2 linked regions of the Cohnella abietis genome follow. The protein of the gene in region 1 interacts with the protein of each later gene in a pairwise test. Links are inferred from orthologs where the notes say so. Each region holds a gene or a part of one and is shown in the gene's direction. Other genes may lie near its edges.

Region 1 (8,284 bases):
TTTACACAATTCCGATGAAATAACCCCGTTTTTTGTGAAAACAAGCTTATATTCCGTTGCCGACTCTATCTCAATATGCTACATTCATCCTATCCTAAGTATGACGGAGCGTGACGAATTCGCATGTCTTTTACTATTACACCTGCTCATCGATTGCAGTCTTTACCTGTACAATTTTTCGCCACATTGGTTGCTAAAGCTAATGCTCGGGCCGCTACTGGACGTGATGTTATTAATCTGGGCCAAGGAAATCCCGATTTACCAACACCGACACCGATAGTTGACAGGCTCAAGACAGCAGCAGAAAACCCTTTGTATCATAAATACCCACCCTTTCGCGGTTTTCCATTTCTGAAGGAAGCCGTTGCAAAGCGATATAAGGAAGATTACGGCGTAGAACTTGATCCTGAAAAAGAGGTTGCCGTCCTCTTCGGGGGAAAATCTGGACTCATCGAAATTAGCCAAATCTTGCTTAACCCTAACGACGTCTGCCTCGTACCTGATCCCGGGTATCCCGATTACTGGTCTGGCGTAGCCCTATCTGGAGCTGAAATGTCGTTCATGCCTCTTAAGAAGGAGAACGATTTTCTTCCGGATTATTCAGCAATTGCTCCAGAAGATCTCGAGCGAGCTAAGCTTATGTTCCTCAACTATCCAAACAATCCTACCGCGGCAATAGCTACTCCGGAATTTTATGAGGAAACCGTTGCCTTTGCAAAGCAGAATGGCATTGTAGTTGCAAGTGACTTTGCTTATGGTGCTATAGGATATGACGGCAAACGTCCCATTAGCTTCATGGAAACTGAAGGGGCTAAAGAAGTCGGAGTCGAGTTTTACACTTTGTCCAAAACCTACAATATGGCTGGCTGGCGCGTGGGATTTGCTGTCGGTAATCCTCAAATTATTGAATTAATTAACCTGATCCAAGACCATATGTACTGCAGCTTATTCGGAGGCATTCAAGAAGCCGCCGCCGAAGCCTTAAGCGGATCTCAACAGTCCGTCCATGAGCTTGTGGCTACCTATGAGCGCAGACGCAACGTACTTTATGAAGCCTTGGAGGAAATCGGTTGGAAAGCGGAGAAGCCTGCAGGCTCGTTCTTCTGCTGGCTCCCTGTTCCCGAGGGATATACTTCAATGTCCTTCGCCGATTTACTTCTCGAGCAAGCAGATGTCGTTGTAGCGCCAGGCACTGGCTTCGGCGCAAGCGGTGAAGGCTATGTCAGACTCGGCTTGCTTACGACTGAAGATCGTTTGCGTGAGGTCGCGGCCAGAATTGGCCGGTTGGGGCTGTTCTAGACTAGCCATTAAGCGTCGTTCATTTCTTTACAACCCTTATGGCACATGGTATTCTTATTAGAATTCGACGCCAATTAATTTGGCGCAGCCATATGAACGCATTGACGGGAACCGAAGCAGATTAGGACATGACCAGAGAGTAAATTTCTAGGCTGAGAAAATTTACCTTGTCCCCTGCCTCCCCCATCCCCGAGCGGACGGCGATGAGCCGGACAGTTCCTGCTGTTATCAGGATCATGAGAGGATGGTGCCTCTATTTGTGCACCGTCAATTAAGGTGGAACCGCGGAAGTTAGACTTTCGTCCTTTATGAGGGCGGGAGTTTTTTTTGTACCATCAGAAAGTACACCGTCCCTCTAAAGACGGCGAAGTCGTTTTACTTATAAGATCAGATGACTATTAACTTTTATGTCTACACCCACATCTGATCTCTCTAAACTTTATCATTTTGTTGTGTATGAAGGGGTTGAATTCATGGGAAAGCGTATCGTAGTCAAGATTGGAAGTAGCTCACTCACCTCTGAGGAAGGCGGACTTAACCGCGGGCAGGTACGTTTCTTCGCGGACGAGATCGCTGCGTTGCACGCCTCCGGCCACCAAGTATTGCTTGTTACCTCGGGTGCTATAGCCGCAGGCTTTCGGCGACTTGGCTATCAGACTCGACCAAAGCTATTACATGAGAAACAAGCTGCTGCTGCCGTTGGTCAAGCTTTATTGATGGAAGCTTACCAAGACGCATTTACAGCGAGCGAAATTACCGTAGCTCAGCTATTATTGACTCGACCGGACTTTAGCAGTCGAAGCCGAGCTCAGAATGCACAGCGCACAATAGAAGAGCTTCTTAAGCAAGGTGCAGTTCCCATTATTAATGAGAACGACACTGTTGCAGTCAATGAAATTAAATTCGGCGATAATGATTCTTTGTCCGCACTAGTTGCAAATTTAGTCAAGGCGGATGGCTTGTATATCCTCACTGACATGGATGGCGTATACACCGGAGATCCCCGCAAAACGCCTGACGCAGTGCGCATTGACCGTATAGAAGTACTCTCTGAAGAACTGTACCAAATTGCGGGAGGCGCAGGCTCGGCTGTTGGAACTGGAGGTATGCGCTCCAAAATCGAAGCAGCTAGAATAGCCATGCAGGGCGGTGTCCCCCTATTTGTTGGTCGGGTGTCTGAGGCTGGTGATCTACAATCCGCAGTTACAGGTAATGGAAAAGGAACTTATTTCGCTTCATCTCCTCAATCCATATCTACTAAGAAGCATTGGGTCGGTTTTCTCTCCGTTCCTCAAGGCCAGATTGTAGTTGATTCAGGTGCTGAGTTAGCGCTATTGAATAAAGGCAGTAGTCTTCTACCTATTGGGATAACCGCTGCTGTAGGCGACTTCCACCCTGGAGATGTAGTAGAAGTCGTTAATACCAGTGGACGGGTGCTTGGACGGGGTGTTACCTGTTATGCCTCGTGGCAAATAACGGCAGTAGCAGGGTTAGCTAGCGAAGATGCTATGAAACGCGTAGATATTTTACGAGAAGAAGTCATACATCGCGATGAATGGGTCGCATCAACTATTATCAAGGAGGCCAACTCATATGAGTGAAGTCACAATTAAAGCGAGCGCAGCCAAGGAAGCAGCAGCCGTTATGAATAGGCTAACAACAGCCGAGAAAAACGAAGCCTTGATCCTTATGGCAGATGCCATCATTGCGGCGCAAGATCAAATTTTAGCTGCCAATGAGGAAGACATTAAACGTGGACAGGAGCTAGGGACCTCCGCCTCTCTATTGGATCGGTTAAAGCTGACTCCTGCGAGACTGGCCGACATTGCAGATGCCGTCAAGCAAATCGTTGCCTTACCGGATCCTATCGGCGACGTTCTTGAGACAGGTCACCGCCCTAATGGATTGTTCATTGAAAAAAGACGAGTACCTATCGGTGTAATTGGAATGATCTACGAAGCCAGACCGAATGTTACCGTTGATGCTGCGACACTATGCCTAAAGACAGGTAACTCTGTCGTTCTGCGCGGAGGCTCTGCAGCGATCTCCTCCAATCGGAGCATTGTAGCCGTTCTACGGGAAGCTTTATCCCGGTCAGCTATTCCAGCGGATGCCCTTCAGCTTATCGAGGACTCTAACCGCAGCTCTGTAGATGAGATGCTTAAGCTTAATGGTCTATTAGACGTTATCATTCCAAGAGGCGGCGCTTCTCTCATTCAGAATGTCGTACAAAATGCTACAGTTCCCGTTATTGAAACTGGCGCGGGTATTTGTCACGTGTACGTCGACGAAAGCGGCGATTATGACATGGCAGAGGCCATTGCTGTTAACGGTAAAGCACAGCGCCCTTCCGTATGTAATTCCATCGAAACCTTATTGCTCCATGAAGCTTTTGCCCAGAAGCATCTTAACGCTCTAGCTGATAAATTCCGCAGCATTAATGTCGAGCTCAGAGGATGCGAAACAACAAGGAGCATCGTTCCATGGGTGAATGAAGCGAGCGATCAGGACTATGCTACAGAATATAACGATTATATTTTGAACATTAAAGTAGTACCTAACTTAGATGCTGCATTGAGCCATATTAGCCACTTCGGCACGAAGCATTCAGACTGTATCATTACGGAAAATCAGGCGAATGCGGATCGTTTTCTACAGGATGTCGATGCTTCAGCGGTTTACCATAACGCCTCTACTCGTTTCACTGATGGATTCGAGTTCGGATTTGGTGCGGAGATTGGTATTAGTACTCAGAAGCTTCATGCCCGGGGACCTATGGGTCTGCCTGCTTTAACATCTACGAAATACCGGGTCGTCGGCTCGGGTCAAATTAGATCATAGGAGCGTGGTCATAATGGTCGATTCCTCATCCTCTTCCCTTGGAGGAGTTAAAATTTGTTTCTATGGTGCTGGCTCAATGGCTGAAGCCATATTAAGAGGACTAGTTGAAGCTAAATTAACCGATCCTAATCAAATTACGGTTATGAACCGGCAGAACACAGACAGACTCCTTCAGCTTGAGCAGCAGTATGGCATTATTCCGGCAACTACGGATGATTTGAAAAATGAGGCATTGACCTCTGCAAGCATCATTATTCTCGGAATGAAACCGAAGGATGCTGCCAATGCCATTAAAGTGTTGAAGCCCCTCTTGCGTCCGGAGCAGCTCATCATATCCGTTATTGCAGGATTATCAATTGATACGATTCACCAGTTATTAGAACGTAAGCAGCCTATTGCACGCACAATGCCGAATACATCGAGCACGATAGGCTTAGGAGCAACCGGAATCAGCTATTCCGATACGGTAAGCTCAGATCAGCGTGAGCTCACATTAGCTATCTTTAACGCCGTCGGCATCACCGCGATAGTTGAAGAGCCTCAGATCGAAGCGGTAACTGGCGTATCGGGTAGCGGCCCAGCGTACGTGTATTACTTAATGGAGGCTATGATTAAGGCTGGCGTCCAGCTCGGCCTTTCTCCAGAAGCAGCCAAAGAGCTCACTGTGCAAACCGTTCGCGGTGCTGCTGAGATGGTTGTGTCTACTGGAGAAAATCCTGGCGACCTACGTCGCAAAGTAACATCTCCTAATGGATCTACACAGGCTGCAATTGAAATATTGGATCAATTCTCCTTCCAAGAAGGCATAAATAAGGCGATCTTACGCTGTGCCGAAAGGGCTCAGGAAATGGGTGAAAGCATTCGCGCCGAAGCGGTTCAGGATTAAAGCAATGCATCCTGCCCTCCAGGCAGTTGATACTGTTAAAGGCGGATCAACACTTGTAGCATCTTCAACCAATCATGAACAATTACTCATAGCAATTGCACTCTGGGAGGTACGAACATTTTGAGCACATTAACTTCAAAGTTCCCACGTCAGCCGGTAATTTTTTGTGACTTCGACGGCACGATTACTCTAAGCGACAACATCATAGCGGCAATGAAGCACTTTAATCCGCCAGGCTGGGAGAGCATTGGTATGGGTATCCTTAACGAGAGCATAACCATCCAAGAAGGCGTGGGACAATTATTCTCTCTCTTCCCTTCGTCAATGAAGGATGAGGTTAAAGAATACATTATAAACAACGCCGGTATTCGTAAGGGTTTTCCTGAGCTGCTTGAATGGTGTAAAACGCACAATGTACCTTTCTACGTTACAAGCGGGGGAATTGATTTCTTCATTTACCCTTTGCTTGAGCCATTTGGGATTCCGGCAGATCACATTTATTGCAATGGAAGCGACTTTAGCGGTGACAACATCACGATAACCTGGCCGCACTCTTGTGACGATAAATGCGATAATGGCTGCGGCATGTGTAAAACGGCTGTCATTCGCCGTTTTTCCACTGATGAATTCTACCGTATTCTAATTGGCGACAGTGTCACTGATTTTGCCGGAGCAAAGCTTGTTGATCTCGTATTTTCCCGCTCCCATCTCACGGATAAGTGTATTGAGCTTAATCTTCCGCATATTCCTTTCGAAACCTTCCATGATGTTATCCATCATCTGGACACAGGTGGCCAGCGGTCGTGAGCTATGCGACTATAACGATAGAACTACACTTAAGCCTTCTGCAGAAGCAGTTATCCTCAACGAAATATACCGTTTGACGGACTGCGACGCTATTTTTAACATCCACGCAAAAAATCCACTCCTTAGTTTGCCATGAGGCATACTGAAGAGTGGATTTTTATATTTACAGCGTTGACTTGGCTACTTAGATCCGCGTATTCATGCGTCTTCTCACATTTAACGCACTGAGGGCTACTTAGATCCCCACATTCAGCCGTTTCCTCACATTTAACGCACTGAGGGCTACTTAGATCCCCACATTCAGCCGCTTTCTCACATTTAACGCACTGAGGGCTACTTAGATCCGCTCATTCAGCCGCTTTTTCACATTTAACGCACTGAGGGCTACTTAGGTCCCCACACTCGGCAGCTTTTTCACATTTAACGCACTGAGGGCTACTTAGGTCCGCTCATTCAGCTGCTTTCTCACATTTAACGCACTGAGGGCTACTTAGGTCCGCGCATTCAGCCACTTTCTCACATTTAACGCACTGAGGGCTACTTAGGTCCCCACACTCGGCAGCTTTTTCACATTTAACGCACTGAGGGCTACTTAGGTCCCCACACTCGGCAGCTTTTTCACATTTAACGCACTGAGGGCTACTTAGGTCCACTCATTCAGCCGTTTTCTCACATTTAACGCACTGAGGGCTACTTAGGTCCGTGCATCCAGCCACTTTTTCACATTTAACGCACTGAGGGCTACTTAGGTCCCCACATTCGGCTGCTTTCTCGCATTAGACGCACTCACATGTCACATGAGGCGGCCGCTTAAGATACTTCACCTGAGATCGACCGCCGTCATATAGCGTCACAACGCGCTGGGAACCTCCCTGCGGCGCGACAGCTTAGCGTCCGGCTCGAAACTTCTGACCGTGTAGGCGCGCCTCATCGACGTTGCTAACGCGGTTACGGCTCCACTCTAACAGGATGCGGTCAATATAGCGGAAATGTAGCTTGCCTGCGAATACCGACTCCTTAAGAGCAAAGCGAATGAGTTCATCGGGATAATTATCCTGGTCTAGCCAACCGTTAATTGTCTCATATTCCATCGGTGTCAGCGGACGACCGAATTCTTGCTCGAACAATAGAAACAGATTATGTGTCCCTGAATGAGCTGTAATTGGAGTATGAGTAGCCTTAGACGGCTCCTGCTGCCTCTGTTGTTCATTAATATAAGTATGATCTTCCCTATCCCTGTTACCGCTTCTAATGGGCAGCTCGCCCGCAGCCAGCAGCTCACCCATCTTCTGGAACAGTCCTGATAAATTATATTTTTCCGATTGAACGCCAGTTAGAGGCTCATACACCTCATCAATCGTAATAAAGCCTTGCTTCATTAGCTTCTGTACCGATTGCCCTACGATCGCAGGTGAGGAGCCTATTCTCTCCTGCAGTTGTTCAATGGTCGGAAACTCATTCTGCTCCAGCTGTCTGAAAGCAATAAGATGAAGCAGCAGCATGCCATCCGTATCATTGAGCTTGAGCGATCGATAAGTTCGAAGCAAAGCATAAGGAATACTGACTGAACCGTCCATATAAGCTTCGGTCATTCCGCGTGCCAGTGAATTTCGGTCATTCATCGCTTGCATTCACCTGCCTTCTATTCATTAGAAATGGATTCAACAGCAGCAGGTTGATTAAGCACTAGCTGATAAGTATCCCTTGCTATTAGCAATTCCTCATTCGTTGGTACAACTAAGACACTTAATTTAGAGCCTTTAGTCGTAATTCGCCTTGGTTCAGATGAACGCACTTCATTACGCTCTTCATCCAGCTCAACTCCAAAGAAGGTCAATCCTTGACATACCTCTTTCCTAAGCTGCGCTGAATTCTCGCCAACGCCGGCTGTAAACACAATTGCGTCGACACCGTCCATAGCCGCCACGTAAGCTCCGATATATTTTCGAATCCGATAAGCATACATCTCGAAAGCCAGCTTTGCTGCCTCATTACCGTCGTTCATAGCTTCAACGATCTCACGCATATCGCTGCTTATACCCGACACTGCCAGCAAACCGCTATGCTTATTAAGCATCGAATTTACTTCATTCAAGGTCAAATCCTCTTTATTAATTGTATAAGGAACGATAGCCGGGTCCAAATCACCACTCCGCGTTCCCATCATCAAGCCTTCAAGCGGAGTCATCCCCATACTCGTATCGTAGGATTTGCCTTCTAAAATTGCCGCGCAGCTGGCCCCATTACCAATATGACAAATAATTAGCTTGAGCTTGTTCATAGGTCGTTCCAGGAACTCGGCAGTTCTCTTGCTAACATAATCGTATGAGGTTCCGTGGAAGCCATAACGACGAATCTTATGCTTCCGATACAGCACCGTAGGAATTGCATACAAATAAGACTTCGGCGGCATAGTCTGGTGAAAAGCCGTATCAAAAACAACCGCTTGCG
Region 2 (5,527 bases), 1.2 Mb from region 1 along the record:
TTCCTTCATCATTCTATGGACGGTTAATTACGTGCAGATGCGGAGGAAAAACGGATGAGACGTCTTTGGATCGGATTAACGGTTGCTATATTCGGAATATTTCTTATTATACCGATTATACGAATTGCTATGGGCGCAATGAACGAAGGCTGGAGTGGGTTTACGACGGGGCTATCCCGACCAGAAACACTACACGCGCTATACATGACGGGATTAATTGTTGTCATTGTTACTGTAATTAATACGATGTTCGGAGTCATGCTATCCCTTTATCTAGTAAGAGCAACATGGCTAGGAAGACGGATAAAGCAATTATTAAATAGTATAGTAGACTTGCCCTTTGCCGTATCCCCAGTTATAGGTGGACTTATGATTGTGCTCCTGCTAGGACCAGAGACAGCACTAGGTGCTTTATTCAACAAGGCAGGAATTGACATCGTTTATGCTTTGCCGGGGATGATTATTGCGACTTTGTTCGTGACCTTCCCGTTAGTCGTCCGTGAAGTCATGCCTGTTCTGCAGGAGATTGGAAGTGCCCAGGAGGAAGCGGCATCGACATTGGGTGCCAGCGCTTGGACGACCTTCTGGCGAGTGACTTGGCCTTCCATTCAATGGAGCGTCGTTTACGGAGTTGTTCTTACAGTAGCTCGTGCATTAGGTGAATTCGGTGCAGTGCTTGTTGTATCCGGGAACATTCTCTTTAAGACTCAGACAGCAACAACTCTCGTTTATCAGGATGTCGAAAATTTTAATCTCACTGCTGCGAATTCAATTGCTTTAGTGCTGGCAGCGGGTTCAGTCACTTTGCTGTTGCTCATGGAATGGGCCAAATCGAGAAGGGGAGTGCATTAAGATGCATATTGAAGTTAGCGGTTTGAATAAGAAATTCGGCGAGTTCCAAGCGGTTAAGGATGTAAATTTCCAGATCGAGAAGGGTCAATTAATCGGCTTGCTCGGTCCAAGCGGCGGCGGTAAAACCTCCATTCTTCGCATGCTTGCAGGATTGGAATCCGTTGACGAGGGCGATATCGTTTTTCATGGCAAACGTGTTAACGATCTTCCTCCCCAAGAGAGAGGCATTGGATTCGTATTTCAGAACTATGCGCTATTTAAGCACATGACTGTAGAGGATAATATCGCATTCGGTCTAGAGGTCAAGAAGTGGTCAAAGGTGAAGATTAAAGCGCGTGTAGCTGAACTGGTCGAGTTGACAGGATTGTCTGGCTTCGAAAAGCGTTTCCCGCATCAGCTATCCGGTGGACAGCGCCAAAGAGTTGCGTTCGCTAGGGCTTTAGCTCCTGAACCACAGCTGCTTTTACTTGATGAGCCCTTCGCCGCTATCGATGCGAAGATTCGTCATGAGCTGCGTTCGTGGCTTCGTGATATGATCGATCGTCTCGGCATTACTTCTATCTTCGTAACGCATGACCAAGACGAAGCCATTGAGGTAGCCGACCAAATTATGATAATAAACAAGGGGCGCTTAGAGCAAAAAGGCACCCCGTGGGAAATATATAAAAATCCGCAGTCACCGTTCGTCGCTGGTTTTATCGGAGAATCAACTATTGTTGAGGATGTATCCTCCTTGCGTGGATTCGGCACTGCTTCTGATTGGCCGGGAACGAAAGCACTTATTCGTCCAGAATATGTAGAGGTTGGCAAGGCAGGAGATTTCAATCTGATATCCGCAACGGAAGAGGGTCGCGTTCGCCATGTGCATTTCCGTGGTAGCGAATGGTTAGTGGAAGTTGAGATTGGTCCTACACGTCTTGTTACCTATCGGTCGCTGGAGAAGGAAATTCTCCATCCGGGTGATGAGGTACAGGTGCTGATCCATCGCGCGTACTTGTTCAATGATAATGATAGCTGGGTAATGGAAAATAAGCTTAAGGAAGATCCGATGCCGGTTCATATTTAACGGGTTGGGCGGGAGCCTTCGAAGGTACCGCAGGAGGTAGGTAATGAATACGGGAAACCGGAAGCATTCATTTACGCGCAAGACCGGGTTATCCGGTTTACTTATAATGTTAGCAATCATCCTAATGTTGACTGGCTGTGGTGCTAGTAATCAGTCACAGTCAGAGCCTGAAGGCACAATTGCTCATGGAGACGTAACATTGGTGCTAGGCGCCTACTCGGTTGCTAAGGATGCGCTGCAGGATATATTGCCCGCATTTAAAGCAGATTGGAAATCCCGAACAGGGCAGACGGTAAGCTTTCAAGAATCCTATGAGGCATCAGGCACACAGGCCCGTTCTATCATTGGAGGCTTCGAGGCTGATGTTACATTGCTAGCTCTCGAAGGGGATATGGCAAAGCTCGTTAAAGCCAATATGGTCGGAAAGAATTGGAAGGATGACACCTACAAAGGAATGGTTACCCGTTCCATTGTCGTTCTTGGTACAAGGGTAGGAAATCCTCTAGGAATTAAAGATTTCGAGGATATTACCAAGCCGGGAGTAAAGGTGCTCTATCCGAACCCCAAGACATCTGGTGGAGCGCAATGGGATATCAATGCGATATATGGTGCCGGTTTGAAAAAATCGGAGAAGGCTACGGGAGCTAAAGATCCAGCTGCTGCGAAAAAGTTCCTTGAGGATGTTCACCGTAACATCGAGTCCATGGACAAAAGCGGTCGTGCTTCGATGGCGGCTTTTGAATACGGAGTAGGCGACGTCATTGTAACGTATGAGAATGAGCTGCTAGCTAGAATAGCCAAAGGTGTACAATACGATATCGTTGTGCCTAGCAGCACGATATTAATTGAAAATCCAGCAGCTGTTGTTGAGCGGAATGCAGATCGTCATGGCGTTCGTGAGGTAGCTGACGCTTTCGTGCACTATTTATATTCTGATGAAGCACAGAAGCTGTTCGCCAAGCATGGCTTTCGCCCTGTCGAGGATAAGCTTGCTGCGCAAATGCAGGATGATTTCCCCCAACCATCGGATTTATTCACCATTGATTATCTCGGAGGCTGGGATAACGTACGCGAAACCTTGTATTCTAAACGCGGAGTTTGGTATCAAGTATTAGCGGGACAGTGAGAAATTGAGGGAATAATTGGGTGAAAAACAGCTTTCACGGGCATGCTATTCTCGTGAAGCTGTTTTTTTTGTAATTATAGCGTATTTAGACAGGAATCAGCGTTTGTTTTGACGAAATTAAAGTATGACTGCAAATAGGGAGGACTTATATTGTTAAAACTACCAACGACAATTCGAGCATTGCGTTTTATTCTCTTCTTCAAGATTGCCCTTTTTATTATGGTTATGATTGCGTTTTTTAGAAACTCCGCTGAACCACTTTCGACATCATCTGCGATTAATATTAGTATCTCGTTTCTCGCAATGCTCCTTTTACTGTTTTCAATAAGTAAGAAAAAACACTTTCCTTCTATTATTATTTCCCTCGTCGTATTTTGGTTTTCTATTGATATGATACAGATTATGTTGTCTCTTGTTATCGTATTGCTGTTCTTCTTTAAATCGACGCGCTCTTATTTCCGTAGTGCTAACGCAATATCAGCCCCTTCCACAGATGAGGATGAAGCTCAGCTGGCAGAAGAAGCAGTTGATGAAGATGCTTCTGGTGAAGCGCAACCGAAGCTGGATGTGAACAAAGCACAAGCCAAATCTCGTAAGGATCCAGAGGTGTATATTCGCGAAGCGACACCTGAGGATGCGGATACTATCTATTCGTTAATGCACATTGCATTCGAGGAGTATAGAACGGCAATTCCTCCATCTAGTGCACTCGAAGAAACGGATGAATCCGTATTAAGCGCTCTTCGCGATCAAGGTGAGTCCGCAGCTATTCTCTATGAGGATGATACGGCTACAGCAATGGTCAGGTTTAAGTATGATAGGGATGAGATTTACTTTTTCCGTCTATCTGTCGTACCGGCACGGCGTAGAAGAGGTTATGCGAAACAATTAGTGAAATGGATTGAGAAGCAAGGAATAACGAAGGGGCTTAATGTTAGCCGCTGTAAGGTGAGACAGTCCATTCAAAATAATTTGGTACTTTATCAGGATATGGGCTATGAGGTTGTGAATCAGGAGCTAATCGTTCGTCCTGGAGGCACGATTAAAGAACTCACTTTGGAGAAGAGAATTGGGTTGTAATTAGTAAGAGCGGTTAGGGAAGGTCTGGTTGGACTTGCCTGTCCTTGAAAAGAAGAAGATCCTTTCCCTGATTAATAGGGGAAGGATCTTCTTTGACTATACATTGATAACGAATTTTTGGAGCGCATGAGCGACACCATCGTTGTTGTTGCTTAGGGTAACGAAATTTGCGATTTCCTTCAGCGCGGGAACTGCATTTTCCATGGCAACACCTAGACCTGCTGCTGCAACCATCTCATGGTCATTCATCGCATCGCCCATTGCTATCGTTTCTTCCATTGGAATGCCGTAATGAGCGGCAAGGAAACGTAAAGCGTGGCCTTTCGTGCCTTCGGGATGCATGAATTCCAAGTAGTTAGGCTTCGACTTAGTCAAATGCACCTTGGAGCCGAATAGCGCTTTAAGCTCAGGCAGCAAAGCATCCAAACGAGCGGGCTCGTCGATGATCAGCAGCTTTGTTTGTTTTTCATGCTTAATGATTTGACTGAAATCGGGTTCGATCGTATATGGAATATTAGATTGTTTGGCGTAATTTTGGATTTTTTCGCCGTCCGCTTGAACATACAGCTTGTCTGCGATATAGCTTTGCAAATGTAAGCCATGTGCCTGACAATATTCAAATAATTGCTGAGCCACATCAGTTGGCACGGAACGCTCATATAATACTTCTTCGTCCATCAAATTTTTGATCAGTGAGCCTTGGTAAGTAATGATCGGTACGTTCAGCCCAACTTGACGGGCAATTTTCTGGGCGGAATCAAACATTCTCCCAGTAGCAATAGTGAGATGCGCTCCTTTGGCGATTGCATCATTCAAAGCTTGGCGGGTTGTATCAGACACTGTCAATTCGTCAGTTAGCAGAGTATCGTCTAGATCCATAGCAATAAGGCGGTAAGGCATTGGTTTCTCCCTCTCTGTATGAAGCTAATTTATGATTACACTTATTATCGTACCATTGTAACCCATATCTCCAAAGTCGAAAAGCCAGCTATCCGTGTATTCGTAGTAGGAATGCCCGCGGGAGAGGGGAGATTTGGGTGAGAGGATTACTTTGGTGGTAGGTATTAGGGAAAGTAATGTTTCCATCGTCGCTCCCGCATAGGGAGCGACTCGATAGACCTCTTAATGTGTTTTGCATTATGGTGGTTTCAATCCACGCTCCCGCAATGGGGAGCGACAATGAAGCTTAGCTGAGTAAGGGATACGGGTGATTTTCCGCGAACCTTACTGTGAAAGGGATCATTTTCGGCTTCAGCCGTCTAAAGCCCTTGCTACATAAGGAGTGCGAACATCCTAGGGAATTGATGTGAGCTTGGGGTTCGCACTTAGCTTATGTTCATCATAATGCAAATTATATCAAGAAGTCTATCGAGCATGCTAAAGAGAATTAGATAATGTTTCAT

The links. Proteins that work in one complex are often made in the same cells at the same time.
Region 2: the proteins of KCTCHS21_RS13075 (region 1) and KCTCHS21_RS07470 interact in binary tests that used the Escherichia coli proteins (3 or more experiments, as listed by UniProt). The link is inferred for Cohnella abietis from one-to-one orthologs.

The regions. Positions count from the first base shown.
Region 1 is NZ_AP019400.1:3,053,042-3,061,325, reverse strand. Bases 2,017-5,016 are described here. They hold KCTCHS21_RS13075 (glutamate-5-semialdehyde dehydrogenase), read left to right. Parts: upstream 2,017-2,892; coding sequence 2,893-4,140; downstream 4,141-5,016. Other genes in these bases: proC (pyrroline-5-carboxylate reductase), read left to right, coding at 4,154-5,016; proB (glutamate 5-kinase), read left to right, coding at 2,017-2,900. In the rest of the region: KCTCHS21_RS13085 (pyridoxal phosphate-dependent aminotransferase), read left to right, coding at 124-1,299; more of proB, read left to right, coding at 1,773-2,016; more of proC, read left to right, coding at 5,017-5,026; KCTCHS21_RS13065 (2-hydroxy-3-keto-5-methylthiopentenyl-1-phosphate phosphatase), read left to right, coding at 5,147-5,833; KCTCHS21_RS13060 (DnaD domain protein), read right to left, coding at 6,721-7,455; KCTCHS21_RS13055 (acetate kinase), read right to left, coding at 7,476-8,284. UniProt on the Escherichia coli protein: Catalyzes the NADPH-dependent reduction of L-glutamate 5-phosphate into L-glutamate 5-semialdehyde and phosphate. The product spontaneously undergoes cyclization to form 1-pyrroline-5-carboxylate.
Region 2 is NZ_AP019400.1:1,824,218-1,829,744, forward strand. Bases 1-2,885 are described here. They hold KCTCHS21_RS07470 (sulfate/molybdate ABC transporter ATP-binding protein), read left to right. Parts: upstream 1-853; coding sequence 854-1,918; downstream 1,919-2,885. Other genes in these bases: cysT (sulfate ABC transporter permease subunit CysT), read left to right, coding at 1-58; KCTCHS21_RS07465 (sulfate ABC transporter permease subunit), read left to right, coding at 55-852; KCTCHS21_RS07475 (sulfate ABC transporter substrate-binding protein), read left to right, coding at 1,962-2,885. Also shown: more of KCTCHS21_RS07475, read left to right, coding at 2,886-3,044; KCTCHS21_RS07480 (GNAT family N-acetyltransferase), read left to right, coding at 3,195-4,124; KCTCHS21_RS07485 (Cof-type HAD-IIB family hydrolase), read right to left, coding at 4,221-5,024. UniProt on the Escherichia coli protein: Part of the ABC transporter complex CysAWTP involved in sulfate/thiosulfate import. Responsible for energy coupling to the transport system.